3 regions of the Thermomonospora cellulosilytica genome follow, and region 3 is predicted to be linked to each of the others. Evidence: riboswitches for the same ligand, from Rfam matches in the RefSeq annotation. Region 3 holds a riboswitch; each other region holds the start of a gene.
What was found. Region 3 has a riboswitch for cyclic di-AMP ahead of HNR21_RS02340 (CHAP domain-containing protein). Riboswitches for the same ligand answer to the same signal wherever they lie in the genome.

Region 1 (10,013 bases), 980 kb from region 3:
CCACTCGCATGACGCGGAGGGCGAGCGCGCGCCCGGCGTGGTGGTCGAGTCGATGCCGGTGGACTCGGTGGCCGTGGCGGAGCGGACGCCCGACCAGCGGCAGCCGTACGTCGAGCTGGGCATGAACGACGAGGAGTACCGGCGGGTCCGGCAGATCCTCGGGCGGCGGCCGACCTCGGCGGAGCTGGCGATCTACTCGGTGATGTGGAGCGAGCACTGCTCGTACAAGAGCAGCAAGGTCCACCTGCGGCAGTTCGGGGAGAAGGCCCCCAAGACCGACGCGCTGCTGGTCGGCATGGGCGAGAACGCCGGCGTGGTCGACGTGGGGCGCCGCCTGGCGGTGACGTTCAAGGTCGAGTCGCACAACCACCCGTCGTACGTGGAGCCCTACCAGGGCGCGGCGACCGGGGTGGGCGGCATCGTCCGCGACATCCTGTCGATGGGGGCGCGGCCGATCGCGGTGATGGACTCGCTGCGGTTCGGCCCCGCCGAGGCCCCCGACACCCAGCGGGTGCTGCCCGGCGTGGTGGCCGGGATCAGCGGCTACGGCAACTCCCTCGGCCTGCCCAACATCGGCGGGGAGACCGTCTTCGACCCCTGCTACGAGAAGAACCCGCTGGTCAACGCGCTGTGCATCGGGGTGATGCGGCACGAGGACATCAAGCGGGCCACCGCGCCCGGCCCGGGCAACAAGGTGATCCTGTTCGGCGCCACCACCGGCCCGGACGGGATCGGCGGGGCCTCGGTGCTGGCGTCGGCGACGTTCGACGAGGAGTCGCAGGCCAAGCGGCCCAGCGTGCAGGTCGGCGACCCGTTCATGGAGAAGCTGCTCATCGAGTGCTGCATGGAGCTGTACCGCGAGGACCTCGTGGTCGGCATCCAGGACCTCGGGGCGGCGGGCGTGTCCTGCGCGACGACGGAGCTGGCGGCGGCCGGCACCGGCGGGATGCACGTGGTGCTGGACGCGGTGCCGCTGCGCGACGAGACGCTGCGGCCCGAAGAGATCCTGATGAGCGAGTCGCAGGAACGCATGATGGCCGTGGTGGAGCCCGCCAAGGTCGACCGGTTCCTGGAGATCTGCGCGAAGTGGGAGATCCCGGCGACGGTGATCGGCGAGGTCACCGACACCGGGCGGCTGGTGATGACCTGGCGCGGCGAGGTGATCGTCGACATCCCGCCGGGCACCGCCGCCGACGAGGGCCCCGTCTACGAGCGGCCGTACGAGCCGCCCGCGGACCTGGCCGCGCTGCAGGCCGACACCCCCGGCCGGCTGGCCCGCCCCGCCAACGCCGACGACCTGCGCAACACGGTGCTGTGGCTGGCGGCGTCCCCCAACCTGTCCAGCAAGACGTGGGTGACCTCGCAGTACGACCGGTACGTGCTGGGCAACACGGTGCTGGCGATGCCGGAGGACGCCGGGGTGCTGCGGCTGGACGACGAGACCGGCCTGGGCGTGGCGCTGTCGCTGGACGGCAACGGCCGCTACACCCGCCTGGACCCGTACTCCGGCGCCCAGCTCGCCCTGTCGGAGGCGTACCGGAACGTGGCCGCGACCGGCGCCCGCCCGCTGGCGGTCACCAACTGCCTCAACTTCGGGTCCCCGGAGGACCCGGGGGTGATGTGGCAGTTCGCGCAGGCCACCAAGGGTCTGGCGGACGCCTGCCAGGCGCTGGGCGTGCCGGTCACCGGCGGCAACGTCAGCTTCTACAACCAGACCGACGACAAGCCGATCAACCCGACCCCCGTGGTGGGCGTGCTGGGCGTGCACGACGACGTCCGGCGCCGGGTGAGCATGGCGTTCCCGGCCGAGGGCCACATGCTGGTGCTGCTCGGCGAGACCCGGGAGGAGTTCGGCGGGTCGGAGTGGGCGCACGTGGTGTACGGGCACCTGGGCGGGCTGCCGCCGCTGGTGGACCTGCCCGCCGAGCGGGCGCTGGCCGCGGTGATGGTGACCGCCGCCCACGAGGGCCTGCTGTCGGGTGCGCACGACCTGTCCGACGGCGGCCTGTCGCAGGCGCTGGTGGAGTCCTGCCTGCGCGGCGGGCTCGGCGTGCGGGTGACCCTGCCGGGCGACCCGTTCGTCGCGCTGTTCAGCGAGTCGGTGGCGCGCGCGGTGGTCGCGGTGCGGCCGGGCTCGGAGGCCCGTCTCGGCCAGCTCTGCGAGGCCGCCGGGGTCCCGGCCACCCAGCTCGGCGTGGTCGGCGGCGACTCGTTCACCGTCGAGGGCCTGTTCTCCATCCCGCTGCACGAGCTGCGCGAGGCGCACGAGCGGCTGCTGCCCAGCTACGCCTGACGAACACGCCGGACGGCCCCGCGAGGCGATCCTCGCGGGGCCGTTCCGTGTTCGGGCGATCCTCCCGCCGCGGTCAGTCGGCCCGCCAGATCTTGCCCTGCAGGTCGGCGCCCCGGATGACCTGGACGCGCCAGGGCTCCAGGCGCAGGACGTGCAGTTCGGGATCGGAGGGGCCGCCGCGCCAGAAACGGCCGGGGTCGTAGCCTGCCCCCGGCGGGCTGGTCCTGACGTACAGGTTCCACACGTGCCGTTTGGTCTCCAGGTCGTCGACCCATTCGGCGACCGTGTCGACGCTGACGGCGTTCTGCCGGGGCGACCAGTAGGAGAACGCGGCGTGCGGGTTCCCGGCGAGGTGGGCGGCCTTGACCGGGGTCTTGTAGGTGGCCAGCCAGCCCAGCGGCCGCCCGTCCACGATCTCCCAGACCGGGATCAGCACCCGGGCGCGCGGCCTGCCCTTGCCGTCGACGGTCGTCATCGTGGCGTACACGATGTCGCCGATGTAGGTCTCGAACTGCTCGCGGATCTCGTCGAACGAGCGCACCTTCACGGTCATCGGACCACCTCCGGGTCGGGTACGGCCACCGGGGCCACGACCGGCGCGGGCGCCGGGCGGGTACGCAGGCCGAACGCGGTGATGACGGCCGCGAGCACGGCGGCGGCCAGCGGGACGACGAGCGCCGCGCGGATCGCCTCCAGCGCCGTCCCGGAGCCGAGCGCCGCGACGTTGACGGCGGTGACGGCCGACAGTCCCAGCGCGGTGCCGAACTGGATCGCCGTGTAGAGCAGCCCGCTGGCCAGCCCGTGCTCCTCCTCGGGCACGCCCTCCACGGCGGCCATCGTCAGCGGCCCGTACGCCAGCGAGAACGCCAGCCCGAGCACGATCAGGGACGGCAGCATCGCCGCGTACGTCCAGTCGGCACCCACCGGCAGGAACAGCGCGTAGGCGACCGCCGCCAGCACCAGCCCGCCGAACAGCACCCGGACGTTGCCGTACCGGTTGACCAGCCGGGGCGTCAGCGTCGGCGCGAGCACCGTGTCGATGGCGATCACCAGCATCGCCAGGCCGGTCTCCAGCGTGCTCCACCCCCGCACCTCCTGCAGGTACAGGGTGAGCAGGAACTGGAACCCGCCGAACGCCCCGATGAACAGCAGCGCCGCCGCGTTCGTCCGCACCAGCGTCCCCGACCGCAGGATGCCCGGCCGCACCAGGGGGTCGGCGGCGCGCCGTTCGATCAGCACGAACGCCGCCAGCAGCGCCAGCCCGGCGGCCAGCACCGCGGCCGTCAGCCCCGGGCCCCGCGACGGGTGCTCCAGCCGGACCACCCCGTACACCAGCAGCAGCATCGCCCCGGTGATGGCGAACGCGCCGGGCAGGTCGAAGCCGCCCTGCCGTTCCCCGGCGGCGTCGGTGTCCTTCACCAGCGGGATCGCGGCGGCCAGGATCACCGCCGACATGATGACGGGCGCGAAGAACACCCACCGCCAGCCCAGCGAGGCCAGCAGTCCCCCGGCGACCAGCCCCAGCGAGAACCCGCCCGCGGCCGTTCCCGCGTAGACCCCCAGCGCCCGGGTCCGCAGCGGCCCCTCTGGGAACGCGCCGGTGAGCAGCGCCAGCCCGGCCGGCGCCATGAACGCCGCCGCCACCCCGGTGACGAACCGGGCGACCAGCAGCATCCAGCCCTCGGTCGCCAGCCCGCCCAGCCCGGAGAACAGGCAGAAGACCGTCAGCCACAGCAGGAACATCCGCCGCCGCCCCAGCAGGTCGGCGGCCCGGCCGCCGAGCAGCATGAACCCGCCGTAGCCGAGCACGTAGGCGCTGACCAGGCCGCTGAGCATCCCGGTGGACAGCCCCAGGTCGGCCCGGATCGACGGCAGCGCCACGTTCAACATCGCGACGTCGATCCCCTCCAGGAAGATCGCGCCGCACAGCACGAACAGCACGCCCCAGGCCCGCCCGTCCATCCGGGCGTCCGTCGTGGACATCGGCCCACTCCTCTCCGCACACGGAACCGGCCGGTATCGGAACATGGGGCCGGTTCCTTCTTGTAACCGACAGCATCGTCAGTCACCATGAGGAGTCATGGAAGAAGGCACTTCGAAGTCCCCTGGTAACTGCTGTGGTACCGGCCCCGACCAGGAGGCCTTCCAGTGGGACACCCGTGAGGACTGCGAGGTCCGGCAGATCCTCGACCGGATCGCCGACAAGTGGTCGCTGCTGGTGATCGCCCTGCTGGACCGGCGTTCCCTGCGCTTCACCGAGCTGCGCCGCAAGATCGACGGGATCAGCCAGCGGATGCTCACCCGCACCCTCCGCCAGCTCGAACGCGACGGCCTGATCAGCCGCACCGTCCACCCCACCGTCCCGCCCCGGGTCGACTACGAGCTGACGCCCCTCGGCCGCACCCTGCACGCCACCATCCAGGCCCTGGTCACCTGGACCGAGGAGCACCAGAACGAGATCGCCGCCGCCCGCGCCGCCTACGACGCCCGCGAGGCCGCCGAACGGGAGGCCCAGCGCCGCGAGGCCGCCGAACGCGACGCCATCGCCCACCAGGCCCTGGCCGCCCTCCGCTGACCTTCCGCGCCGCGGAACGCGAAACGCCCCGGCCGGGCGAACCCGGCCGGGGCGTCGAAGACCAGCGGCTAGTGCTCAGAACACCGAGATGTGCACGTGGTCGTAGTGGTTCTGGGTGATGGAGCCGCGGTCGGACATGGTCTTCCAGCCGGGGCTGCGCAGGTCGTAGATCCGCTGCTTCCAGATGATGTACTTGATGCCCAGCCGCGAGGCGTTGTTGATGGCGTACTGGGCGACCGCGTCGCCGTGGGCCAGCCGGTCCGACGAGGGCATCCGGCCCGCGGTGCTCTCCATGAAGTCGCAGGCGCGCCCGGACCCGTGGTCCAGGGGGTCGCCGGGGCGGGTGCAGCCGATCATCGGGAAGGGGCCCAGCTCGGCCTCGATCTCGTTCTTGACCTTGATCATCCGGGGGGTCATCCCGCCCGCGCCGACCAGCGGGGACTCCGGCTTGTACTTCTTCAGCAGTTGCTTGACCCGCTCGCGCTGCTTGGAGATCTCCTCGATGTCGTTCTCCAGCTTCTTGATCTTGGCCTCGGCCTCCCTGCGGGCCTGGTCCTGCCGGCCGACCAGAACGGCGATCTCCCGGACCTTGGCGGCCTTCTGCTCGGACAGATGGCGGGCCAGCGAGGCGTTGCTGAGCAGCCGGTTGGGGTCGTCGCTGGCCAGGATCTGCACCGTCATGTCGACGCCGTTGCTCATGTACTGGGTGGCCGCCATCTCGGCCACCACCCGCCGCGCCTCCTCCAGGTCCTTGCCGAGGACCTGGGCCTTCTTCAGCGCGTTGTTGGCGTCGCGCCGGGCGTCGCGCAGCTGCTCGAGGTTGCCCCCGTACTCCTTCTCGAGCTTCTGCATCTCCCTGGTGAGCTGGCGGACCTTGGCCGCGCCCCCCGGCTCCGCGGCCATCGCCCCCGGCGAGGTGGAGGACGTCAGCAGGAACGCCCCGGCCGCCGCGGCGAGCGCCAGGGCCGTGCGCCGGAGTCCGCGCCGCGGCGCACGGGTGCCACGAGTGGAGTCAGGGGTCTCCACGTGCTCTCCTCTCTTGTTCGCCTACCGGGTTAGCTGACGGGTTCGGACCGGGAGGTCGGCCCTGTCGCGGCCGGACGGGCCGTGAGTTCACCCCGGATCTACGTTGGGTCCCCGGTTCCCGCGGCGGGCTGGCACCGCGGGATTAGGCTGCCGGCGTCCCTACGGCATGCCGACGGCCGGACGCCGCGGGCGTTCGGCCGGTGAGCGAACCGTATGACACCGAAGTGCACTTCGCCAAGATTAAACCCCTTGCGCAGCGGCAGTCGCTATGACCTCGATGACCGCTTATCGACCTGTGCTCTCACCTGTGGCCGGGCCATCCTACGTGAGAACGTTCACACCCCGCCCCGCGGCGGTGACGGCCCGTGTCAGCCCTTGGTCAGGTCCGCCCGGTAGCTGAGCGTGGTGCCGGTCCGGGCCCAGGCGTACTCCAGACGGCCGTTCGGCTTGCGGGTCACCACCACGTCCCCGGGGGTGACGGTCTTGCAGGGCGGCTGCGGCCTGAGCGTCATCTCCAGCCGGCTGCCGGTGCCGCGGGTCAGGGTGAGGGTGCACTGGCAGCCGCGCGGGTAGACGGCCCGCGCAACGGTCTCGCCCGCCTGGAAGGTGACCCGGATCTGGAACGACGCCCCCCGCCTGGAGTTGACCGCGGTGCCGCTCCAGGTCCCGGCGAACGCCTCGGGGATGCTGCTGACCGGCCGGTTGTCGGCGGCCTGCTGGGACGTCCCGGAGGCGCCGCCCGCCGGGCTGGAGTCGCGCAGCTGCGGCCACAGCACCAGGGCGATGATCACGATGCCCGCCAGCACCCCGACGGCCAGCGAGATCAGCACGCCGAGCGGCCGGTTGGCGCCCCCGCGACGCGGCGGCGCGGCGCTCGCCGGGGGGACCGGGGGCACCGGAGGGTACGCCGCCGTCGGGTCGGCGGCGGCCGGCTGCTGCCACGGGATCAGCGGCGGCTGCCCCGGCCGGTCGTCCGGACCCGGACCGCCGGGCTCGCCGGACGGGAACACCGGCGCGCCCAGCACGGCGGTCTCCCCCGGCCGGGGCGGCTGGGGCGGCGCGTACGGAGGGTCGGCGACCGTGGGCGGCGCGGGCTCCTCGGCGGCGGGCAGGGGCGGCGGGGCGGGCCGCGGCGGGCGTTCGGCGGCCAGCGACCGGGCCTCGGTGACCAGTGGCTCGGGCACGGTGGCGACGGACGGGCTCTCCTGCCCCAGCAGGCGGTCCAGCAACTGCCGGGCGGTCGGGCGGCGGGCCGGGTCCTTGGCCATCGCCTCCCGCACGATCCCGCGCAGCGGCTCCGGCAGCGGCGAGTAGTCCGGCTCGTCGTACAGGATCCGCTGGATCACCGCCTGCACCGTGTCGTCGCCGAACGGCATCCGCCCCGACGCGGCGAACAGCATCGTCGAGCCCCAGGCGAACACGTCGGCGGCCGGGCCCGCCTCGGTCCCGCTGAGCTGCTCCGGGGCCATGTAGGCGGGCGTGCCCGGCACCCCGCCCGCCAGGGTGAGCCCGCTGAGGTCCATGGCCCGGGCGATGCCGAAGTCGATCACCCGGGGGCCGTCGCTGCCGAGCAGCACGTTGGCGGGCTTGAAGTCGCGGTGCACCACCCCGGCCCGGTGGATGGCGGTCAGCGCGGTGGCCGTCCCGATCGCCAGCCGTTCCAGCGCGCTGGCCCCGCGCGGGCCCTCGGCGGCGACCAGGCCCTGCAGCGAGGGGCCCTCGACGTACTCGCTGACGATGTACGGGCGGTCCCCGGCCACGTCGGCGTCCAGCACCGCCGCGGTGCAGAACGTGGCGATCTGCTTGGCCACCTCCAGCTCGCGGATGAACCGGGAGCGCGCCAGCGGATCGGTGCTCAGGGTGGCGTGCAGGAGCTTGATCGCCACCTGCTCGCCGCCGGGGCCGCGGCCCAGCAGGACCACGCCCTGCCCGCCCTCGCCGAGCCGGCCGACGATCTGGTACTCGCCGAGCCGTTCGGGATCGGTGGGTTCTAGCGGCCGGGCCTGGGGCATCGGCAACCTCCGTGCGTTTCCTGGGCCACGCCGCGCCGCGCGGGCGTGCCCTGTCCGGCTGGCCCAGGGTGCCAGCGACCGTCCCTTTTTACCGCCTGGGCGGTGGTTCGCGGTGCAGAGCCGGGCAGGAGGTACCGGTACGGTCGGTGTCGATGGCCCGTGCACCGCTCACCCTCACCGTGCTGAACGAGCAGCTCGCCGCGCTGGGACGGCCCCCGTACGAGGGGCCCGACGAGCCCGCGGCGCTGCGTCTGGCCGCCCTCGACGCCGTGCTGGCCGCCCTGGACGCCGGGGCCGAGCCGGGGCGTCCCCTGCTGCGGGCGGCCGTCCGCGTCACCCTGGACCGCCTCGCCGAGGCCGCCCCCGGCCGTGCGGTGGAGGTGCGGGTCCCGCCGTTCGCCGCCGTCCAGTGCATGGAGGGGCCGCGGCACACCCGCGGGACGCCGCCGAACGTCGTGGAGATGGACGCCGTGACCTGGCTCGAGCTGGCGACCGGCCGCGTCACCTGGGACGAGGCGGTGCACGCCCGCCGGATCACCGCCGGCGGCCCCCGCGCCGACCTGTCCGCGCTCGTCCCACTGAAGTGACCCGCGTCAGGGCGTCGTGCCGGGGGTCGCGCCCGTCCGGGCGAACGGGAACTCGCGCTCGATGCAGCGCTCCCGGTCCGCGTCGGTCGGGTAGCGGTCCGGGTCGGCGCACTCGGCGGCCTGGCTGAGCAGCCAGAACAGCCCCGCCGCGCCCACCACCAGGGTCACCAGGCAGGAGACGATCCCGGCGGCCGCGGTCCCCCGGCCGGTGTGCCGGGACGCCGCCACGAACCCCAGCACCAGCCCGACCAGCGCCAGCACCATCCCCAGCCCGCACAGCAGCAGCGCGGGCAGGCCGATCAGCCCGAGCACGAGCGACGCCGTGGCCATGCCGCTGCGCTGCTCCCGTACAGGGGTGTAGTGGCGCTGGTAGCCGGGCACGGTCATGCGGAACCTCCAGGGGAGCTGCGACGCGCGCGTGCGTTAGACCAGGTTCCCGGCCGGAGCCCCGATGACTCCGCCCCGCCGGGCAAAGGTCGCTGCCGGGCTCGGCAAACAGCGGTTCGGCGGGTCGCGCGCCGCCGTGTCATGCGCCACCGTGGCCGCCGCACGACCAGAGCAGCCGAATCGGGCATCTAGACTGGCCAGCGTGTCTCTTGGTGACGGCCGACTGAGCCACGACCTCGATCCCACCGACCGCGCTCCCCAGGACGCCTGCGGCGTCTTCGGGGTCTGGGTCCCCTCCGACGAGGCGACCCGGGCGGAGGTGAGCAAGCTCACCTACTACGGGCTGTACGCCCTCCAGCACCGGGGGCAGGAGTCGGCGGGCATCGCCGTCAGCGACGGTTCCCGCATCGTCGTCTTCAAGGACATGGGCCTGGTCGCCCAGGTCTTCGACGAGTCGGTGCTGAACACGCTGCAGGGCCACATCTCGGTCGGGCACTGCCGCTACTCCACCACCGGCTCCCCCACCTGGGAGAACGCCCAGCCGACGTTCCGCTCCACCAAGGCGGGCGGGCTGGCCCTCACCCACAACGGCAACCTGATCAACACCCCGGAGCTGGCCGCGAAGCTGAACGCGGCGGAGCTGACCGGGACCTCCGACACCGAGGTGCTGACGGCCCTGCTGGCCGGGCACGAGAGCGGGGCGTTCGCCGCCGCCCGGGAGATCCTGCCGGCGGTGCGCGGGGCGTACTCACTGGTCTTCATGGACGAGCACACCCTGTACGCGGCGCGCGACCCGCAGGGCATCCGGCCGCTGGTGCTGGGCCGGCTGCCGATCGCCGGGCACGCCGGGCACGGCGGCGAGATCCGCCAGGGCTGGGCGGTGGCCTCCGAGACCGCGGCGCTGGACATCGTGGGCGCCCAGTTCGTCCGGGAGATCGAGCCCGGCGAGATGATCGCCATCGACGAGGGCGGGCTGCGCGTCCAGCGGTTCGCCGAGGCGCGGCCCAAGGGCTGCCTGTTCGAGTACGTGTACCTGGCCCGTCCCGACACCACCATCGCCGGTCGCAACGTGCAGGCCACCCGGGTCGAGGTGGGGCGGCTGCTGGCGCGCGAGCACCCGGCCGAGGCCGACA
Region 2 (10,013 bases), 3.7 Mb from region 3:
TCGTCGATCCGGTCGACCACCACGATCCGCTTGGGCCGCGGCACCGGGTTCTGGTCCAGGAACGCCTCGACCTGGGGCAGCACCGCCGCGGTGGTCAGGACGCACTCCGGGTCGGCGTCGGTGTAGACGGCCAGCAGGCGTTCGGCGTGGCCGGGCAGGTCCGGGGAGAACAGCGGCACGCCGACGACCCGGGCGTACATGGCGCCGAAGAACGCGATCACGTACTCCATGCACTGCGGCATCAGGATCGCCGCCCGCCGGCCGGGCTCGCACTCGCCGCGGATCGCCGCGGCGACCGCCCGGGCCCTGCGGTCCAGCTCTCCCCAGGTCAGGTCGATCGGGACGCCGTCGATGTCGGTGCCGTAGTCCACGAAGGTGTAGGCGCGCTCATCGGGGTACTCCTGCGCCCACCGCCCGAGCCGGGTGATCAGGGGCGTGCGGTCGATGTCGGGAAGGGGCCGTACGGTCATGCGGGTCTCCAGGGGGGGTGCGGTGCGGGTCAGGCGACCACAGTGGGGGTCGCCTGACCCCGCTTCTTCGGGGTCTGGGGGTCGGCCCCAGAGGAACGGATCCGGGGCTCTCAGGGGGCGATGCGGCGGGCGGCCAGGCGCTCCTCGTCCGGCCAGCGGACGTCCCAGACCCAGCCGAGCCTCTCGAACAGCCAGATCACCCGGGCGCTGATGTCGATCTGGCCCTTGAGCACCCCGTGCCGCGCGCAGGTGGGGTCGGCGTGGTGCAGGTTGTGCCAGGACTCGCCGAACGAGGGGATGGCCAGCCAGGCCACGTTCCGGGACCGGTCGCGGGTCCGGAAGTGCTCCTTGCCGAAGACGTGGCAGATGGAGTTGATGGAGAAGGTGACGTGGTCGCCGATGAAGACCCGCATGAACCCGCCCCAGAACAGCGCGGTGACCGCGCCGTGCCAGGACTGGGTGAGCAGCGCCCCCATCCCCATCGGCACCAGGAACGTCGACAGCACGATGAGCGCGTAGACGGGGTTCAGCGACAGGAACCGGATGTCGGGGTCGGCCAGCAGGTCGGGGGCGTAACGGCGGCGCGAGGTGCGGTCCTTGCCGAACAGCCAGCCCATGTGGGCGTGCCACAGCCCCTTGGTGAGACCGATCAGGCCCGGCCCGTACTCCCACGGCGAGTGCGGGTCGCCCTCGGCGTCGGCGTACTTGTGGTGCCGCCGGTGGTCGGCGACCCAGCGGATCACCGAGCCGTGCATGGCCTGGCCGCCGAGGATCGCCAGGACGATGCGCAGCCAGCGCTTGGCCTTGAACGAGCCGTGCGTGAAGTGCCGGTGGTACCCGACGGTGACGCCGATGGCGTTCAGCGGGTACAGCACCGCGAAGATCAGCACGTCGGTCCAGCCCATCCCCCATCCCCAGGCGAACGGCACCGCCGCGGCGGCGGCCAGCAGCGGAACGCCCACGAAGATCACCACCGCGATCCGCTCGGCGAGCGGCACCGGGTGCGGGGACAGGTCGCGGTGCGGGGCCCAGCCCGTCTGGGTTCGGGTCACGGTCGCCATGTGCAGCCTTCCTGGAGCGGCGGGTGCGGAGTCAGGCGACGACCGTACGGTCACGGCAGGCGAGGCTCTTCCGTTCTCGTCGCGGATTCTCGCGGCGGACTTGTGACCGGTTTGACAAGATCCGGCCGGGACGGGACGAATGGTTGCCCGGCCGCGGCGACCGGTGGCATCCTCGCCTCGTTTGCACGTCGTCCGCCGGACGCCCGACGACCCCGCCGCAGGAGGCACCATCAGGCGCACCCGACGAGCCACCGGGCCCCGGCGCTGGCCGCCCGCCGTGATCGCCGCGGCGGTGGCGGGGACCCTGGTCGCCGACATCGGGCTGGTGGCGTTCGGCGACCTCGGCGACAGGGACGCCCCGGACTCCGGGGACGGCGACCGGCTGGTGTCCATCTCCCAGGACGCGGTCCGCCCGGCCGTCCCCGTGGTGTCCCCGCTGGGCCGACGCCGCACCCCGCATCTGCTGCTGGCCCACTCCGGCACGCTCCCGCCGGAGGCGGTCGAACAGGTCCGCCGGATCAAGGGCGTCACCGCCGTCGAGGTGGTCGACGCCGCCCAGGTGCAGGTCGCCGGGCGGCGGGTGGGCCTGCTGGGGGTGGAGCCGTCGACGTTCCGCGCGTTCGCCCCGCAGGCGTCGGCGGCCTCGGACCAGTTGTGGCAGGCGGTCGCCGCCGGGGACCTGGTGGTGTCGTTCGAGCTGGCCCGCGCCGCCGGGCTCACGCTGGGCGGCATGGTCCCGGCGGGCCGCGGCTCGGCGCCCGGCCAGGCGCGGCTGGGGGCGTACGCGTCGCTGGGGATCAAGAACGTGGACGCCGTGGTGTCCCGGGCGCGGGCCCGGCAGCTCGGCCTGCCCGCCGGGAACGCGCTGATCGTGAGCGTGTCGGCCAAGTCCGACCCGGCCAGGCTCGGCGGGCGGCTGCGCAGGGAGCTGCCGCGCGGCACCAGGTCCTCGGTGCTCGCCTCGACCGCCAGGCCCCGGGAACGGGAGGCCCCCCAGGTGACCGGGCGGCCGGACGGGCTGCGCGGCGACGTCACCACCATCACCGGCAACCAGATGACGCCTCGGATGCGGAACGTGGTGCTGGAGCTGAACAACCGGTTCGGGCCGTTCCCCGTCGTCGGCTGCTTCCGCACCGGCGCCGACGCCCAGGACCACGCGCTGGGCCGGGCGTGCGACTTCATGGAGAGCACGGGCGGGCGGATGCCGAGCGCGAGCGCGCTGCGGCACGGCGACCAGGTCGCGGCGTACGCCGTCGCCAACGCCGGCCGGCTGGGTATCCACTACGTGATCTGGAAGCAGCACATCTGGAACATCCGGGGCGGCGGCTGGCGGCGCATGGGCGACCGCGGCAGCATCACCCAGAACCACTACGACCACGTGCACATCTCGGTGCGGTAGTCCCGGTCAGGGCGTGCCGAACAGCGTCCGCGGCGGCACCGGGACGCGCACGTCGCCGCCGCGCAGCGGCGCGGCCCCCGCGCTGAAGCCGGCCAGGGCGTCGGAGTCCATGCAGCGGGCGCGGACCGCTCCCCCGGCCGCCCGGCGGGTCAGCTCCGCGTCGGGCAGTTCGGCGTCGGAGGCGGCCAGGATCAGGTTGCCGAACCGGCGGCCCCGCAGCACCCCCGGCTCGGCCAGCAGCAGCGTGTGGCCGAAGACGCCGCGCAGCGTGGCCACCATCCGCCGGGCGAACTCCAGCCCCCGCCCGTCGGCGATGTTGGCCAGGTAGACGCCGCCGGGCCGCAGCACCCGCCGCACGTCCCGGGCGAACTCCTCGGTCACCAGGTCCCCCGGCACGGTCGCGTCGGCGAACGCGTCCAGCACCACCAGGTCGTCGCAGGCGTCGGGCAGCGCCGCCACCCCGCTGCGCCCGTCGGTCACCCGCACCCGCAGGCCCCGTACGGAACGCAGCGGCAGCCGCGCCCGCACCAGGTCCAGCAGGGCCGCGTCGGGCTCCAGCACGATCTGCCGGGAGCCGGGCCGCGTCGCCGCCACATAGCGGGGCAGGGTGCAGGCCCCGCCGCCGACGTGGACGGCGTCGATCGGCTCGCCGGGCGGGCGCACGCAGTCCACCACGTCGCCCATCAGCCGCATGTACTCGAAGCTCAGGTGGGTGGGGTCGGCCAGGTCCACGTAGGACTGCGGGACGCCCTCGATGGTCAGCAGCCAGCCGTCCGCGCGGTCGGGGTCGCGGCGCAGTTCGGCCCGGCCGTCGGCGCTGCGCTCGGCCGCGGACGCCGCCGCCCTGCGGGCGTCCCGTCGCCGCTCCATGCCCCTCCCTGCCCGTCCGGTTCGCGGGGATTCCCTCGCGAACACACCTTTACGCCTACCATGCCGGAGAAGGCCGTGACCGGCTCCGGCGGATGACTTGCCCACCCGCTTTACCTCAAGTACATTCCCCCGAGACCGGTTCGTGACCAACCCCCCACCAGGAGGGTCGAGCCGAACCGCCGAATGTTCCGCGACGCAGCCGGCGTCGCCGGAACGCCGGGGACCCGACGCGCAACGGGGTGAATCCGTCCGCGGGCGGTAGGGCGCCTCCACGCCCGAACCCGACAGCTAACCCGGTAGGCGGTCCATGGAGAGATATGGATCCGATAGGCAAGAAGCTGCTCGACATCGCCGAGCAGGAGCTCGGTTATACCGAGAAGGCCGGCGGCTACACCAAGTACGGGGAATGGTGGGCCGAGAACGTCGACTCCGACCACGATCCGTACTTCAAGACGGCGCCGTGGTGTGACATGTTCCTGGCCTGGGCGGCCGACAAGGCGGGGGTGACGGAGCAGGCGGGACAGTTCGCCTCCACCGTCGACCACGCCAAGTGGTTCGCCGCCAACGGCGCCTGGGGCAGCGAGCCCGAACCCGGTGCGATCGTGTTCTTCGACTGGAAGGGCTCGAACGACATCGACGCCATCGACCACGTGGGCATCGTCAAGAAGGTCGACGGCGACGAGATCCACACCATCGAGGCCAACGTCGACGGCGTCCACCTGCGGGAGAAGGTCCGCGACGAGAGCGTCATCGCCGGTTACGGCTATCCGTCGAAGGTGAAGCCGGCCTCGCAGGCCGCCAAGTACGTCCCCAAGCACGCCGCCCCGCCGCCCTCCCCCGAGCAGCTGACCGGCGCCCCCGGACGGCAGGGGCAGGCCGCCGCCACCCGCGAGACGTCCGGCGACGGCGAGCCGCTGCTGTCCGGGCCGCAGGACGCGGTGCTGAGCGGGCTGGTGGCCGTGGCGGTCGTCGGGTCGGTGGCGCTGTCGGTCGGCAGGGCCGCCGCCGCCAAGGTGCCCGCCGCCCCGCCGGTCCGGGTCCGCAAGCGCGGCAAGCACCACCGCCGCCCGGTCTCGCTGCCGGCCGACATCACCCCGGCGCAGCTGGACCAGGCCGAGGCCGTCACCACGCAGATGCCCGCGATCAGCGCCGCGGTGGCCGCCGAGGCCGAGGACCGCGAGTTCTGGGGCCGGATCGAGCACCTCAAGGAGGACCAGGAGCTGGCGTTCTGGGACTCGCTGCACGCCGAGCTGGCCGAGGCCCCGCGGCGCCGCGCGATCCCCGCCGGCCACGAGGTCCCCTCCTCGCTGAACACCTGATCGCCCCGGCGTGCGGTCGCATGGCGCCCCGCGCGACCGCACGCCGCCCGGATCGCGGCGCTCCGGCGGGCCCGCGTCCGGGCCGTTCCGCCGTCAGCGCAGGCCGTAGCGGCCGCGACCGGAGTGCGTGCGCACCGCCGCCATCCGCGCCGCCGGCCCGGTCCGTGCGCGGGCCCGCATCAGGCCGCCGCGTTTGGCGTGCGCCCGGGTCCGGGCCAGATGAGCCGCCCGCTGCCAGGCACTGCGATGACGCATCCGGCGCCGCCGCCACAGCCAGGCCGCGACCGCCGCGGTGGCCAGGGCGGCCAGCCCCGCGCCCGCCTTGCCCGCCGTCGGGCCGGGCCGGGCGCCCATCCGGTCGGCCCGGCCGGCGAACCGGTTCCTGACCTCGCCGAGCTTGCGCTGCGCCCGGGCCTTCACGTCGGCCTTGGCGGCCAGCGCCTGCACGGTCTCGCCGATCTCCGCACGGGTGCGCTCGATGTCGGCGGCCGCCTTCGACTCACTGGTGGTCATCGCGTGCTGTCTCCTTACGTGCAGTACGGCTCGCCGAAGGAGTTCCCTGCCGCGACACGGCGGACGAGCCCCGCGACACGCGCTTTGCCGCCGCACACCGCGATTTTGGCGACGCGGATGCGAACCCGTGCCCGCACCGCGTGCGGCGCGTCAGGTCACCGGGCTCAGGTGCGGGCGGCGGCGCAGCCGGTGGCCTCGACGACCTCGGCGATCTCCCCGATCCGCACGGTCAGATCCAGGGCCGCGCAGCAGGCGTCGGCATTCATCGGATCACCACCTTCCGCAGCAGCGCGTTCACCGCATGTGCGAACACCTCCCAGCCGGTCGCGGTACGGCGCAGCACCGCGCCGCCCGCATCGATGATCCGGTAGTACCTGCAGGCCGGCCCCGTCTCGCCCTCGCGCCGCTGTGCGGTGACCATCTCGGTGCACTGCAGGCGAAGCGCCACCGGACACAGGGGCCGCTGCGGATCGGCCCGAGCCCGACGTCCCCAGGGACTGCGCCAGCTCTTGACGTGCTCTCCGGCTTGAAGGCCGGGGATTCAGTCCGTGCCGCGTGTGCGGCACCCCTGGTGGCTTCCTGTTTCGCCGGGTCCTGCCCTCCGCTAGGCGGCGGGTCTTACGGCCCCTCCGCAGGCGTTTAGCCTGTCCGCCCGCCCGGCGGCCAGGATGTTCTTGGCGGCATTGACATCCCGGTCATGCCGGGTGCCGCAGACCGGGCACGTCCATGCGCGGACGTGCAACGGCTTGGGACCGTCCTTGACCTTGCAGGTCGAGCACGTCTGCGAGGTCGGCTCGAACCGGCCGACCCGGCCGACGTGCCGCCCGTGCCGGGCCGCCTTGTAGGCCAGCATCGCCGTGAACTGCGCCCAGCCGGCGTCGTGCACCGATTTGGCCAGCCGGGTCCGCGCCAGCCCTGACACGCACAGGTCCTCCACGTAGACCGCTTGGTTGTCGCGGATCAGCCGAGTGGAGAGCTGGTGCGCGAAGTCTCGGCGCGCGTCGGCCACCCGGGCGTGCGCCCGAGCGACCTTGGCGGCGGCTTTCGTGCGGTTGTTGGACCCTTTCGCCGTGCGGGCCAGGGCGCGCTGGGCCTTGCGCAGCCGCCGCTCGGCCCGGCGCAGCCACCGCGGATTGGCGATCTTCCGGCCGTCCGACAGCACCGCGAAATGGGTGAGGCCCAGGTCGATGCCGACCTCGGCCACCGCCTCCGGCAACGGCTCATCGCCGACCTCGACCACGAACGAGGCGAAGTACCGCCCGGCCGCGTCCATGACCACCGTCACACTGGACGGCTCCGACGGCAGGGACCGCGACCAGCGCACCGGCACATCCCCGATCTTCGGCAGCCGCAACCGCCCACCCGCCGTGACCGTGAACCGGGCGTTGCGGGTGAACCGGATCGACTGCCGGGCGTCCTTACGAGACTTAAAGCGGGGCTCGGCGATCTTCGGCCCCGTGCGCCTGCCGGTGAGCGAGGCGAAGAAGTTACGGTAGGCGGCGTTCAGGTCGGCCAGCGCCTGCTGCAGCACCACCGCAGACACCTCACCCAGCCAGACGCGCTGCGGGGTCTTCTTCGCCTCCGTGATGACCCGCCGGGACAACTCACCGTCCGAGACGTACGGCAACCCCCGCTCATGGGCCTCCCGCCGTACGCACAGCCCGTCGTTGTACACCACCCGCGCACACCCGAAAGCCCTGGCCAACGCCGCACGCTGACCAGCGGTCGGGTAAAGACGGAAGTTGTACCGCAACTGCACACCGCGACCATAACGCCACCCTCCGACAGAACACCCAAGAACTCACCGGCGCCCGCAGGGCATTCCCTCGCATCAGCCTTCACCCGACCTCAAGGCCGGAGCCGGTCGGCATTCCGGTGGCAGCAGGACTCGCGGCGGACCAGGACGGCCAGGACGCACAGGTCCAGCACTCCGCGCAGCCATTGGCCGCGTCGTTCATGATCCACGCGCGACAAGCCAGCACGGCTACCTAGATAGCGCCGCAAACTAGTCGGAATCCGTCCGGGGTCAGTGCCGGTGCGGGCCGGTGTCGGTGCGGCGGCGCCGGCGGACCAGGGTGCGGGTCGGGGTGCGGGGGATGCGGATGGCCGAGCGGCGGACGATCGGGCGGCGGCGCCCGGCCGGGCGGTGCACCACGGGCCCCTGCCCGGCGGCGCGCAGCTCGTCGATCAGGCGGTCGAGGTGGACCAGCAGCTCGCCGTGCAGCGGCCAGTGGCCGGGGTCCTCGCGCAGCAGTCCGCCCAGTTCGTCGCGGCGGCGCCGGGCCTCCGACAGGCAGCCCTCCAGGTCGGCGGTGCGGCGGACGGCGTCGTCGGCGGTGGCCGCGGTGGCGGCGCGGGTGTAGAGGATCGTGCCGCACGACAGCTCGCGCAGGGTGGCGGCCAGCCGGTCGCGCACGTCGGCCTCCCACATCTGCGCGCCGAGGCCGGTGCGGTCGGCGTGCACCAGCGAGGTGCGGTCGGCCATGGAACGGGCCAGCCCGCGGATGCTCACGGCCGCGTGCTCCAGGTGCTCCAGCGCGATCCGCAGCACCGGGCCGGGCCGGTCGGCCGGGCCGACCCGGCTGCGCGGGTTGAGCCGGGCGCTGTCCTCGGCCTCGGCCAGCGCCCGGTCGACCTCGCGGATCTCCCGCGCCAGGCCGCGCGAGCGCTCCAGCCAGCGGTCGGTGGTCCTGCGGTCGGGCTCGGCGTCCAGCCCGTCGGCCATGTGCTCCAGCAGCGCCCCCATCGACCGGCCGAGCTCGGCGACGGCCTCGGCGGCGGGCCGGACCCGGACCGGGGAGGCCAGCAGCCCGGCCGCCATCCCCACGCCGGCGCCGACCAGCGTCTCGATGATCCGGTCCAGCGCGGCGGTGTCGCTGCCGAGCTGCAGGATCAGCATCGCGCTGATCGGCACCTCCAGCATGTGGTCGCCCAGCCGCAGCAGATGCCCCAGCGCCAGCGCGGCGGCGATGGTCACCCCCAGGCTCCACCAGGTGAAGCCGATCAGGTCCACCAGCACGACCGCGACGATCACCCCGGCGGTGACGCTGACGATCCGCTGGACGCCGCTGCGCAGCGTCTGGAACAGCGAGACCTGCACCACCAGCAGCGCGGTCAGCGGGGCCAGCACCGGCGCGGACACCTCCAGCAGCCACAGCGCCAGCAGATACGCCGCCACCGCCGTCATCACCAGCCTGGCGATGGCGACGGCGGCGGGCTGCGCCTTGCGGACGGCGATCCGCAGCAGCCGCGGCGAGGCGGCGGTGCGGACGCGGTGGCGTACGGCGGAACGCACGGGCACGATGCGGGAACCTCATGGGGACGGGGTGTGGTCGGACAGGCCGGAATCAACGACCTTGTATGTCCAATTCACCACCGTTCGCCCGGTATTCCCGATCGCGCGGCGGGTGTCAGCGCTTGACGCGCACCTCCCGCAGGCTCTCCACCGGGTGCTCGCCCTCGCTCTGCAGGCGGTACTCCTGGCCGAACATCTCGCGGTGCTCGTCGATGACGCGCTCGCTCGGCGGCTTCTCGTCGCCGTGGATGGCGTTCTGCATCCGCTCGAACCGCTCGTGCGCCTCGCGGACGTACCCGGCGCCCAGCGTGGTCAGGTCCAGCTGGGTGGCCAGCAGCTGGCGGATGTACTCCTTGTTGGGCTCGAAGGTGACCGGCGGCGGCAGCTCCCGGGCCAGGATCGACTCCGGCTCGCGCCCGTCGTGCTTGCGCATCATGTCGCAGGCCAGCCGCAGGTGCTCCAGCTCCATGTTGAGGTGCAGCTCCCAGATGGCCTTCACCTTCGGGTCGCTCTCGGTCTCCATGAACGAGTGGTACATGTAGCACTCGTTGTACTCGTGGTTGACCAGGCGCTCGTACCAGGTCTCGCCGGGGTCGACGAGGGACTCGTAGTGGGTGACGTGCTCCTCCTCGATGAGGCCGATCTCCTGGTAGAGCTGGCGCGCGATCGGCTCCATGTACTGCGGGCCGACGTTCATGTAGAAGTTCATGGTCTGCTGCTCGGCCGCCATGACGGTCAGCGCGTGCAGCTTGGAGATGGGCTCGGCCTGCGTGCGGTCGTAGGGGGTGCGCACGTTGTCCATCGGGTGCCGGTGGTGCATCATCGTCGGCCGGCCCGGGATCACCTCGGTGAGGTTGTCGACGATCTTCTCCGCCTTGCGGTGCTCGATCATCTCGTACAGGTTGGCGTACCGGTACAGGTGGTCGAAGTCCTCCAGGACGCCGAACTCGTAGGCCTGCTTGAGGTAGGGATCGGGCTCCATCCGGGCCACCCACCCGGTCAGGTCGACGGCCACCTGCTCGTAGGCGATGGTCGTCTCCAGCACCGAGGCCTGGCCGGGCAGCAGCCAGTTCACGGTCTTCTGCT
Region 3 (10,013 bases):
TCTCCAACACCGGGGGCTGGCAGAGCTGGCGGACCGTGCCGGCCAACATCACCCCGACGACCGGCAGGCACACCGTCTACCTGACGTTCGAGAGCGGCCAGCCCGCCGACTTCGTGAACGTCAACTGGTTCACCTTCTCGACGAGCTGACCGAAACGACGCGCGGGCGGCGCCCCTTCCGGGTCGCCGCCCGCGGCGTTCGCGGATCGTCAGCCCTGCTGCTGCGGGGCGGTCCGGCTGGGCTTGCCGGGCGCCCGGCCGGACGGCTGCAGCTTGGGCAGCAGCCCCCGCATCGCCTCCTCGGCCTCCCGGCACGCCTGCATGCAGATGCGGCAGTGCTCGTGCGCGTCGGCGTGCTCGGCGCAGGAGTCGCCGCACGTCCTGGTCGCCTGGATGGCGGCCTGGACCTGCGCGTGGGTGAGCGAGGCGTCGTAACCGGTGTGCCGCGACAGCACCGCCGCGGTGGTGTGGCAGATGTCGGCGCAGTCCATGTTGTCGCGGATGCACCGGGCCAGCCGCGGCAGCTCCTCGGCCGGTTCGGACAGGCAGGCGTCCGCACAGGCCGAACACGCCTGGGCGCACGTGGTCAGGCAGTCGATCACGGACGCCAGCTGCTGATGGTCCAGGTGAACGTCGGCCGGATAGGTCTCCAGCATCTGGGCCGTGTACGTCATGTCGGGACTCCTTCCCGAACGGATTGCTCGGTCCCTACCGCCGTACCCGGCCCTCACCGGCTATGCATGGTCCGTGCCGCCCCGAGGGGAAAAGGGGCGGAGCGGGCGGCACGCCGCGAATGTGCAGACCCGCTCCGCGGGGAGACACTGTACTCTCCCGTCACGGAAGGCTCACCCCGGGTGCCGGGGCCGCTACCCGGCCAGTTCCTCGGCCAGTTCGGGGCCGGTGGACGGCGCCGTCACGGTCAGCGGGCGGACGACCGCCGCCAGGTGCACCGCGTCGGTGAGGTCGGCGACCGGCTGGCCGTCGCGGACGATGACATAGGTGCCCGCCGACGGGCGGACCACGATCTGCTCGGCGTCGGCGGAGTCCTCGCCGGCCACCGTGCAGCGCAGCCGGCCGGTGCCCGCCTCCAGCGACACCACCACGGTGGCCCCGGCCGCGGGCTCGACGGCGCGGCCGTCCACCCGCAGCGCCAGCCGGGCGTCGTCGCCGAGCGGGCGCAGCGCCACGGTGGTCAGCGCGGCGTCGACCAGCTCCTCGCCCTCGGTCATCCCGATCACGGCGCGGACCGGCTCGGGCCCCTCCTCCCGGTCGGTCAGCAGCGGGCAGCCGAGCAGCGCCGCCAGCCGGTGGCCGTCGCCGTCGCGGCGGGTGACGTCGATGAGCAGCTCCACGTCCCCGGCGAACCGGCGCAGGTCGGCCAGGGCGTTGCGGCGGCGCAGCACCGGCGGGATGTCCACGGTGGACAGCCCGCGGGCCGCCAGCATCCGGCGGAGTTGGTCGCCGCGGGTGCGGCCGGCGCGCCCGTAACCGCGGACGATGCCGACCTTGCCGGCGGGCGACAGCAGGGCGGCGGCCCGGTCGCCGAGGCGTACGAGCGTGGTGGCCGGCAGCGTGCCGAGGGTCATGGGACCTCCTGAGGGTTCGGTGGTCTGCGTGACGGGGGCCGAGACTTGGGGGTGGCGCTCAGAGCGGCCCGGCCGACAGGCGCCCGGTCACACGGTCGGGTTCGGGCGGGCGGCCGTGCCCGGACGTGATCCGGTGCGATCGGTTCGGCACGCCGTTGCTCCTGTCGGGAACGCCCTGACAAGCTGGGAGGAGGGCATTCTACCGTCACGTTAGGTTAGGGTCGCGGGCGGGGTCCCTGTTACGCCCGTGACCACGGTGGTCACCGGGGCGGCGCGGTGCTCTCCCGGACCACCAGCCCGGTGGCCAGCTCGACCCGCCGGGTCTCCAGGGTCTCGCCGCGGGCCAGCCGCAGCAGCATCCGGGCGGCCAGCGAGCCCATCTCGGCCAGCGGCTGGCGGACCGTGGTCAGCGGCGGGGAGAACCAGCGGGACACCGGCAGGTCGTCGAAGCCGACGATGCTCAGGTCCTGCGGGATGCGCAGGCCGCGCTCGCGGGCCGCCTCGCAGGCCCCGAACGCCTGCTGGTCGGAGCCGGCGAAGATCGCGGTGGGCGGGTCGGGCAGCTCCAGCAGCCGGGCGGCCTGCACGTAGCCGCTCTCGAGGTGGAAGTCGCCGTGCCGGACCAGCTCCGGGTCGGCCGGCAGCCCGGCGGCCTCCAGCGCGCCCCGGTAGCCGTCCAGCCGGGCGCGGCTGCACAGCACCCCGGCCGGCCCGCTGATGATCCCGATCCGGCGGTGGCCCAGGTCGATCAGGTGCTGGGTGGCGGCCAGCCCGCCGGCCCAGTTGGCGGCGCCGATCGAGGGCACCTGCGGGTCGGGCTCGCCGCGCGGGTCGATGACCACGCACGGCACCCGCAGCGCCTCCAGCCGGGCCCGGCGGGCCGGGTCCAGCTCGTCCAGCACCAGCACCACGCCCTCGGAGCCGCGCCGTTCCAGGTTGTCCAGCCACTGGCGGGCCGGCTCGGAGCCGGCGTGGATGGCCGACACCACGGTGCCGACCCCCTGGGCGTGCGCGACCTCCTCGGCGCCCCGGATGATCTCCACCGCCCACGGGCTGTCCAGCTCGTCGAAGACCAGGTCGATCAACCCGGCCGGCTCCGCGGGGGCGCCGCGCCGGCGGCCCCGCGGATAGGCGTGCTTGGCCAGCAGCTCCTCCACCCGCGAACGGGTGCCCTCCGCGACGTCGGCACGGCCGTTGAGCACCTTGGACACCGTCGAGACCGACACTCCGGCCTCTCGGGCGATGGCGGTGATCGTGACGTGCCCCCGGCTCCGATTCGTCAAGGCAGACCTCACCTTCTCTGGTACCGGCATCCTACTCCGAAAATTTTCGGATCGCGGACTCCTGTGAACCGGGACATATCCAGGTATTGACAGGGCCTTCCCGCGGCTCCTAGTTTCCGAAACATATCGGCAATGTTTCGAGTGCGGCGGTCCGGGGGCGTCGCCTTGGGAGGTGCGAGAGGTGCTCAGGGTTCGTCGCAGAGCCAGGTACCTGGCCCTGGTCGCCGCATCCGCGCTGGCGCTCAGCGCGTGCGGGAGCTCAGGCCCGGCCGGAGGCGGTTCCGGCGAGGTACGGGTGTGGTCGTTGCAGGACGGGGTCAACAGGGCCGAGCGGGAGGCGGTGGCCGCCTACAACAAGTCCGCCGACCCCAAGGTCAAGATGGAGACCTTCCTCAACGACCCGTACAAGCAGAAGCTGCAGGTCGCCATGGGATCGCCGCAGGCGCCCGACGTCTTCATGAACTGGGGCGGCGGCAACCTCAAGCAGTACGTGGACGCGGGGCAGGTGCACGACCTGACCGGCGCGCTGAACGCCGACCCGGCCTGGCGGGACAGGTTCCTGCCGGTCGTGATGAAGACCGCCCAGATCAACGGCAAGTACTACGGCGTCCCCGAGCGCGGCATGCAGCCCATCGTGCTCTTCTACAACAAGGACGTCTTCGCCAAGGCCGGGCAGCAGCCGCCGAAGACCTGGGACGACCTGCTGCGGCTGGTCGACGTCTTCAAGGACCGCGGCGTCACCCCGTTCGCGCTGGCCGGCTCGCAGGCATGGACCGAGCTGATGTGGCTGGAGTACCTGCTGGACCGCATCGGCGGACCCGCTCCCTTCCAGGCCATCGTCGAGCGCAGGCCGGGCGCCTGGAAGGACCCGTCCGTGCTGCGCGCGCTGACGATGATCCGCGAGCTGGTGGACCGCGGGGCGTTCGGCACCAACTACGCCTCCGTCGACTACGACGTGGGCGGCGCCTCCACGATCTTCGCCCAGGGCAAGGCCGCCATGCACCTGATGGGCTCGTGGGAGTACGCCACGCAGCTCGAGCAGAACCCCGACTTCGTCAAGAAGGACCGGATGGGCTGGACGGCGTTCCCGTCCGTGCCCGGCGGCCAGGGCGACCCGAAGAACATCGTCGGCAACCCCTCCAACTACATGTCGGTCAGCGCCGGCTCCAAGGACAAGGAGGCCGCGGTGCGGTTCCTCAAGGAGGGGCTGACCTCCGACGCCTACATCCGCGGGATGATCAGCGTCGGTGAGGTGCCGGCCATCAAGGGCGTGGAGCCCCAGCTGCGCAGCGGCCCCGCCCCCGAGTACGGCACCTTCATCTACGGGCTGGTGTCCGGGGCGCCCAACTTCACCCAGTCGTGGGACCAGGCGCTGCCCCCCAACGTCGCCGAGGCGATGCTGACCAACCTGTCGAAGCTGTTCCTCAAGGACATCACGCCGCAGCAGTTCGCCGACGCCATGGACAAGATCAAGTGAAAGTCCGCTCATCCCGTGGAGCCGGCCCGGTGAAGACCGGCCGGCTCCACGGCCGGAGCCCGGTGCACCAGCGTCCCGGGGTGATCTGGGCCGCGCCCGCGTTCTTCTACTTCCTGGTGTTCGCGGTGGTGCCGCTGGTCCTGGTCGTCGGCCTCAGCTTCACCCACTGGAACGGGCTCGGCATGCCCCGGTGGGCCGGCGCCGCCAACTGGTCCCGGCTCGCCGAGGACCCCACGCTGGGCTCCTCGATCCGGCTGTCGCTGATCCTGACCGCGGTCGCCTGGCTGGTGCAGACCCCGATCAGCCTGCTGCTGGGCGTCTGGGCGGCCGCACCCGGGCGCGGCCGGGCGGCGCTGAGCGCGGTGTTCTTCGTGCCGCTGCTGATGTCCAACGCCGCGGTGGCGCTGCTGTGGCAGTCGCTGCTGGACCCCAACTTCGGGCTGGCCGAGCTGATCGGCCCGCTGCTGGGCGCCCCGGACGGCAACGTCCTCGGCGATCCGGGGCGGGCCCTGGCCGCGATGGCGCTGGTGGTGTCCTGGCAGTTCATTCCGTTCCACATGCTGCTGTACCAGGCCGCGACCCGGCAGATCCCGCGGTCGCTGTACGAGGCGGCGGCCATCGACGGGGCCGGGCGGGTGCGCCAGTTCCGGTCGATCACGCTGCCGCAGCTGCGGCACACGATCGTGTCCTCCAGCGTGCTGATCGTGGTCGGCTCGCTGACCTACTTCGAGACCATCCTGCTGATCACCGGGGGCGGGCCGGGCACCGCGACCCGCGTGCTGCCGCTGCACATGTACATCACCGGCTTCGAGGCGTTCGAGATGGGCTACGCCAGCGCGCTGGCGGTGCTGCTGGTCGTGGCGGGCACCGCGCTGTCGATCGGCATCGTCAGGATGACCGGTTACTCCCGGATGGACAGCAGCCGGGAGGGGATGTGACGACCCGACAGGAGACCCGCAGGGCCCGCACCGCGCAGGCCGGCGCGCACGCCCGGCCCGCCCGGCCGGGCCCGCGCCGGGACGGCTCCCGGTGGCCGCCGTTCCTGCGGCGGGCCAACCCGCTCGCCGCCCTGGGCGCCCTGGCGTGGCTGGTCGTCGTCGGCATGCCGGTCTACTACCTGGTCACGGTGAGCCTGCGGACCCGCGCCGACTACCTGACCGCCGGTCCGCTGGCCCCGCCGACCTCGCCGACGCTGGACAACTACCGGCTGGTGCTGACCGGGGAGTTCGGCCGGTACTTCGTCAACACCGCGATCGTCACCGTCGTGTCGATCGTGCTGGTGCTGGCCCTGGCGCTGCCCGCGGCGTACGCCATCGTGCGCGGCCGGCACCCGCTGATCCGGACCGGCTTCTCGATGATGCTGCTCGGGCTGGCCATCCCGTCCCAGGCGGTGATCGTCCCGCTCTACCTGCTGATCACCCGGATGCACATGTACGACTCGCTGGCCGGGATCATCCTGCCCACGGTGGCGTTCCTGCTGCCGGTGGCGGTGCTGGTGCTGACCAGCACGCTGCGCGAGATACCCAATGAGCTGTACGAGGCGCTGGCGCTGGACGGCGGCGGTCCGATGGAGGCGCTGCGCACGCTGGTGCTCCCGCTGAGCCGGCCGGGCCTGATCACCGTCGCCGTCTACGTGGCGGTGAACGCCTGGAACGGCTTCCTGTTCCCGCTGGTGCTCACCCAGTCGCAGGACCAGCGGGTGCTGACGATGGGGCTGTGGAGCCTGCAGGGCCAGTACACCTCCAATGTCCCGGCGCTGATGGCGGCCATGACGCTGTCGGTGCTGCCCGTGCTGCTGTTCTACGCGATCGGCCGCCGCCGCCTGGTGAGCGGGCTGACCGCCGGGTTCGGCAAGTGACGCCTCTGCCGGACGGCGGGCGACAACGTGTTCGAGAAACGGAGTGCTCATGACCGATGACCAGCGTTTCCTCCGGGTGGCCGGCGCCCGGCTCGTCGACGGCTCCGGGACCCCGGTGCGCCTGCGCGGCGTCGGGCTCGGCGGCTGGCTCAACATGGAGAACTTCATCACCGGCTATCCGGCCAACGAGACGTTGATGCGCCGGACGGTGCGCCAGGTGCTGGGGGAGGAGCGCTACCACCGCTTCTTCGACCGGCTGCTGACGGTGTTCTTCGACGAGGCGGACGCGGCGTTCCTGGCCTCGCTGGGGCTGAACTGCGTGCGGATCCCGCTGAACTACCGGCACTTCGAGGACGACCGGGCGCCGTTCGAGATCCTCGAGGAGGGGTTCGCGCACCTGGACCGGGTGATCGACCTGTGCGCCCGGCACGGCATCTACACGGTGCTGGACCTGCACGCCGCGCCCGGCTGCCAGAACCACCACTGGCACAGCGACAACCCCACCCACCTGCCGGCGTTCTGGGAGCACCGGCACTTCCAGGACCGGCTGGTCAACCTGTGGCGGGTGATGGCCGAACGGTACGCCGACAACCCGTGGGTGGCCGGGCACAACCTGTTGAACGAGCCCGCCGACCCGACCGGGGAGATCATCGGGCCGTTCTACGCCCGGCTGGTGCAGGCCGTCCGCGAGGTGGACCCGCGGCACGTCATCTTCCTGGACGGCAACACCTACTCGACCCGGTTCGACATGTTCGGGGACCCGTGGGAGAACACCGTCTACACCTGCCACGACTATGCGCTGGCGGGGTTCGTGTACGGCGGGCCGTACCCGGGTTACACCGAGGGCGTGTGGGTGGACCGCGACCAGTTGGAGCGCAAGTTCCTGGAGCGGTCCGAGTACCAGCGCCGCACCGGGACGCCGATCTGGGTGGGCGAGTTCGGCCCGGTCTACACCGGCGACCCCGAGCGGGACGAGCAGCGGTACCAGATCCTGCGCGACCAGCTCGACATCTACGACGCCCACGAGGCGGGCTGGTCGCTGTGGACCTACAAGGACGTGGGGCTGCAGGGGCTGGTGCACATCGCGCCGGACAGCGCGTACGCGCGGCGGTTCGGCGACTTCATGGCGAAGAAGGCGCGGCTGGGCGCGGACCACTGGGGGTCGACCGATGAGGGCATCAGGCATGTGGTGGATCCGCTGCACGCGTTCATGGACGAGCAGTTCCCGGACTACGACCCCTATCCGTTCGGGCGCCGCAAGTACACCGAGGACCTGGTACGGCACATCCTGTTCTCGCAGCCGCTGACCGTGGAGTACGCCGAGCTGTTCCGCGGCCTGGACGACGGGGAGCTGGACGCGCTGGCCGACTCGTTCTCGTTCGCCGCGTGCGTGCGCCGCGAGCCGCTGGCCCGGATCCTGGCCGAGCGGTGCAGGCCGCAGGAGGCCGGTTCGTCCGGCGCGCTGCGCGCGGGCTGAGGCTCGGGGGACGGCCGGACCGGCGGGCCGCCGGTCCGGTCACCCGGGCTTCCGTGCGCTGGGCGACGCAGTCGCCACGCTGAGTGATTTTACCTTTGGGGCTCCTTGATCCAGGTTGTCCTATTTTTAATAGGTCTGTACCTTTCCGTGATACCGGTCCGTCGGTAACCGCCATCCCGGGCGGTGCGGATCGGACGCCGAGTCCCGGCGGCGCCGAACCCCTCACATCGCGCCGCGGGAGCCGGGGACCCACGCTTCCTGGGGTGAATCCGCCGTGCGCGGTAGGGCGACTCCTGGCCCGAACCCGTCAGCTAACCCGGTAGGCGGTCTCGAAGGAGAGCGCATGGATCCCATCGGGGAAAAGTTGCTCGACATCGCCAAGGCCGAGCTTGGCTACACGGAGAAATCGGGAGGGTACACAAAGTACGGCGACTGGTACGGCAAGAACGTCGACAACAGCTCCTACTTCGCCACCGCGCCCTGGTGCGACATGTTCCTGGCCTGGGCCGCCGACAAGGCCGGGGTGACCGAATGGGCGGGCCAGTTCGCCTACACGGTCTTCCACGCCCAGTGGTTCGCCCGTAAGGGCGCCTGGGGCACCGAGCCGGAGCCCGGCGCGATCGTCTTCTTCGACTGGTCGGGCACCAAGAGCATCGACAACATCGACCACGTGGGGATCGTCGAGAAGGTCGAGGGCGACCGGATCCACACCATCGAGGCCAACAGCGACGGCATCTACCTCAAGCGGCAGGTGCGTTCCCCCCAGAACATCGTGGGCTACGGCTACCCCGCCAAGGTGCACGTCCCCGGCCGTTCCGTCGAGGAGGTCATCGGCGGCGGCTCCCGCTCCGGCGACACCGCCGTCAAGTACCGGCCCAAGCACGCCGCCCCCGCCTCCGTCGAGCAGATCGGCGGCGACACCGGCGGCAGGCCCGTGCAGGGCGTCGGCGAGGCCCGGGACGGCCTCCTCCCGCCCGTCCCGGACGCACCGGTGTTCGCCGACGTCCTGACCGTCGCCGTCGCCGGCACCGTGGCGCTCGCCGTGGGCAGGAGCGTCCTGACCCGCCTCCCGGCCAGGCTCCCGGCGCTCTCCGCGCCGAAGCTCCCCACGAGTTCCCCGGTCCGGCTCCGCAAGCGCGGCCGCCACCACCGCGCCCCGGTGGAACTGCCCGCCGACCTCGCCCCCGCCGACCTCACCGCGGCCGACGCCCAGACCGTGGCGATGCCCCTGGTCAGCGCCGCCGTCGCGGCCGAGGCCGAGGACCGCGAGTTCTGGGGCCAGATCTCCCGGATGGACACCGAGGACCTGGAGTTCTGGGACTCGATCATCGCCGAGTCCGAACACGGCGCCGCCGTCCGCTGACCGGCTACCCGGCCGGGCCCTCTTCCCCGTCAGGCCCGGCCGGGTCAGCCTTCGAACGCCTCGAAGGCCCGCGACCGGGAACCGCTCGGCGGCGTGCACGACTGTGCCGGGAGACAACACGCCGACCGTCCTGGTTGCGAACTTCCATAAAGCAGGCCGCCCCACAGGCCCTCATCGCCGCCCGCCGGCCCGCCCGTGCCAGACTGAACGCCGTTCGGCGACGACGAGGAGGGCGTCATGGCGGTCGATCCCACGGGCAAGGACCTCAAGCGGCTCATGGACGAGGACCCCGGCGGTCCGGTGGTCATGCTCAACCTGCTGCGCTTCGCCCCCGGCGGCCAGGACTCCTACATGGAGTACACCCGCCGCACCGCCCCGTTCCTCAAGAAGTACGGCGGCGAGCTGCTGTACGCCGGGCAGGGCTCCACCGCCCTGGTGGCCGAGGAGGGACAGGCGTGGGACGCGGTGCTGGTGGTCCGTTATCCCAGCCGCGAGGCGTTCAGCCGCATGGTCGCCGACCCCGAATACCAGAAGGTCACCGAGCTGCGCACCAAGGCCCTCACCGAGGCCGTCCTCCAGGCCACCGTCCCCTGGGGCAAGGGCTGAGCCGGATACGTCCGGCGGATCGCCGAACGGGACGCGCACCGTCCCGTGGGGCAAGGGCTGAGGAGCCTTCGCTCTCGCCACGGCGGATCAGCCCGCTGACGACACCGGCCACAGGACGGCGGGCCGCCCGTCCCCCGGGATTCCGGGTCTCACCACGGGGGGAACAGTTCGGCGGCGGCGCTCGGCCACAGGGTGGCGGCCATCGTCGGCAGCAGGAACATCAGGACGGCGAGCCCCCAGTGCCGCTGGGGGAACCCGGCGGTGTCCGCCGCCAGGACGTTGGCGAGGACGAAGGCGCCCAGCATGGGCAGCGTGAGCACGACCACCAGGACAACGGCCGCCATGGCGCCGTCGTCGACGTCGT

Region 1: linked by a shared signal. The riboswitch ahead of HNR21_RS07185 (coiled-coil domain-containing protein) and the one ahead of HNR21_RS02340 (CHAP domain-containing protein) in region 3 are both predicted to bind cyclic di-AMP.
Region 2: linked by a shared signal. The riboswitch ahead of HNR21_RS19755 (CHAP domain-containing protein) and the one ahead of HNR21_RS02340 (CHAP domain-containing protein) in region 3 are both predicted to bind cyclic di-AMP.

The regions. Positions count from the first base shown of each region.
Region 1 is NZ_JACJII010000001.1:1,465,470-1,475,482, reverse strand. It holds gene purL (phosphoribosylformylglycinamidine synthase subunit PurL) at 41-2,293, shown strand; gene HNR21_RS07200 (pyridoxamine 5'-phosphate oxidase family protein) at 2,367-2,846, opposite strand; gene HNR21_RS07195 (MFS transporter) at 2,843-4,276, opposite strand; gene HNR21_RS07190 (winged helix-turn-helix transcriptional regulator) at 4,374-4,868, shown strand; gene HNR21_RS07185 (coiled-coil domain-containing protein) at 4,944-5,894, opposite strand; cyclic di-AMP (ydaO/yuaA leader) riboswitch at 5,898-6,038, opposite strand; gene HNR21_RS07180 (serine/threonine-protein kinase) at 6,263-7,906, opposite strand; gene HNR21_RS07175 (sterol carrier family protein) at 8,059-8,493, shown strand; gene HNR21_RS07170 (DUF4190 domain-containing protein) at 8,500-8,880, opposite strand; gene purF (amidophosphoribosyltransferase) at 9,083-10,013, shown strand, end outside.
Region 2 is NZ_JACJII010000001.1:4,197,303-4,207,315, reverse strand. It holds gene HNR21_RS19775 (fatty acyl-AMP ligase) at 1-470, opposite strand, end outside; gene HNR21_RS19770 (acyl-CoA desaturase) at 581-1,531, opposite strand; gene HNR21_RS19765 (VldE C-terminal domain-containing protein) at 1,713-2,930, shown strand; gene HNR21_RS19760 (spermidine synthase) at 2,937-3,800, opposite strand; cyclic di-AMP (ydaO/yuaA leader) riboswitch at 3,997-4,118, shown strand; gene HNR21_RS19755 (CHAP domain-containing protein) at 4,118-5,119, shown strand; gene HNR21_RS19750 (DUF3618 domain-containing protein) at 5,213-5,632, opposite strand; gene HNR21_RS19745 (hypothetical protein) at 5,895-6,080, opposite strand; gene HNR21_RS19740 (RNA-guided endonuclease InsQ/TnpB family protein) at 6,237-7,391, opposite strand; gene HNR21_RS19730 (FUSC family protein) at 7,659-8,933, opposite strand; gene HNR21_RS19725 (hypothetical protein) at 9,043-10,013, opposite strand, start outside.
Region 3 is NZ_JACJII010000001.1:481,242-491,254, reverse strand. It holds gene HNR21_RS35815 (carbohydrate-binding protein) at 1-149, shown strand, start outside; gene HNR21_RS02375 (four-helix bundle copper-binding protein) at 209-673, opposite strand; gene HNR21_RS02370 (hypothetical protein) at 866-1,585, opposite strand; gene HNR21_RS02365 (LacI family DNA-binding transcriptional regulator) at 1,846-2,898, opposite strand; gene HNR21_RS02360 (extracellular solute-binding protein) at 3,050-4,345, shown strand; gene HNR21_RS02355 (carbohydrate ABC transporter permease) at 4,375-5,283, shown strand; gene HNR21_RS02350 (carbohydrate ABC transporter permease) at 5,280-6,203, shown strand; gene HNR21_RS02345 (glycoside hydrolase family 5 protein) at 6,253-7,680, shown strand; cyclic di-AMP (ydaO/yuaA leader) riboswitch at 7,882-8,021, shown strand; gene HNR21_RS02340 (CHAP domain-containing protein) at 8,024-9,043, shown strand; gene HNR21_RS02335 (DUF1330 domain-containing protein) at 9,281-9,649, shown strand; gene HNR21_RS02330 (hypothetical protein) at 9,799-10,013, opposite strand, start outside.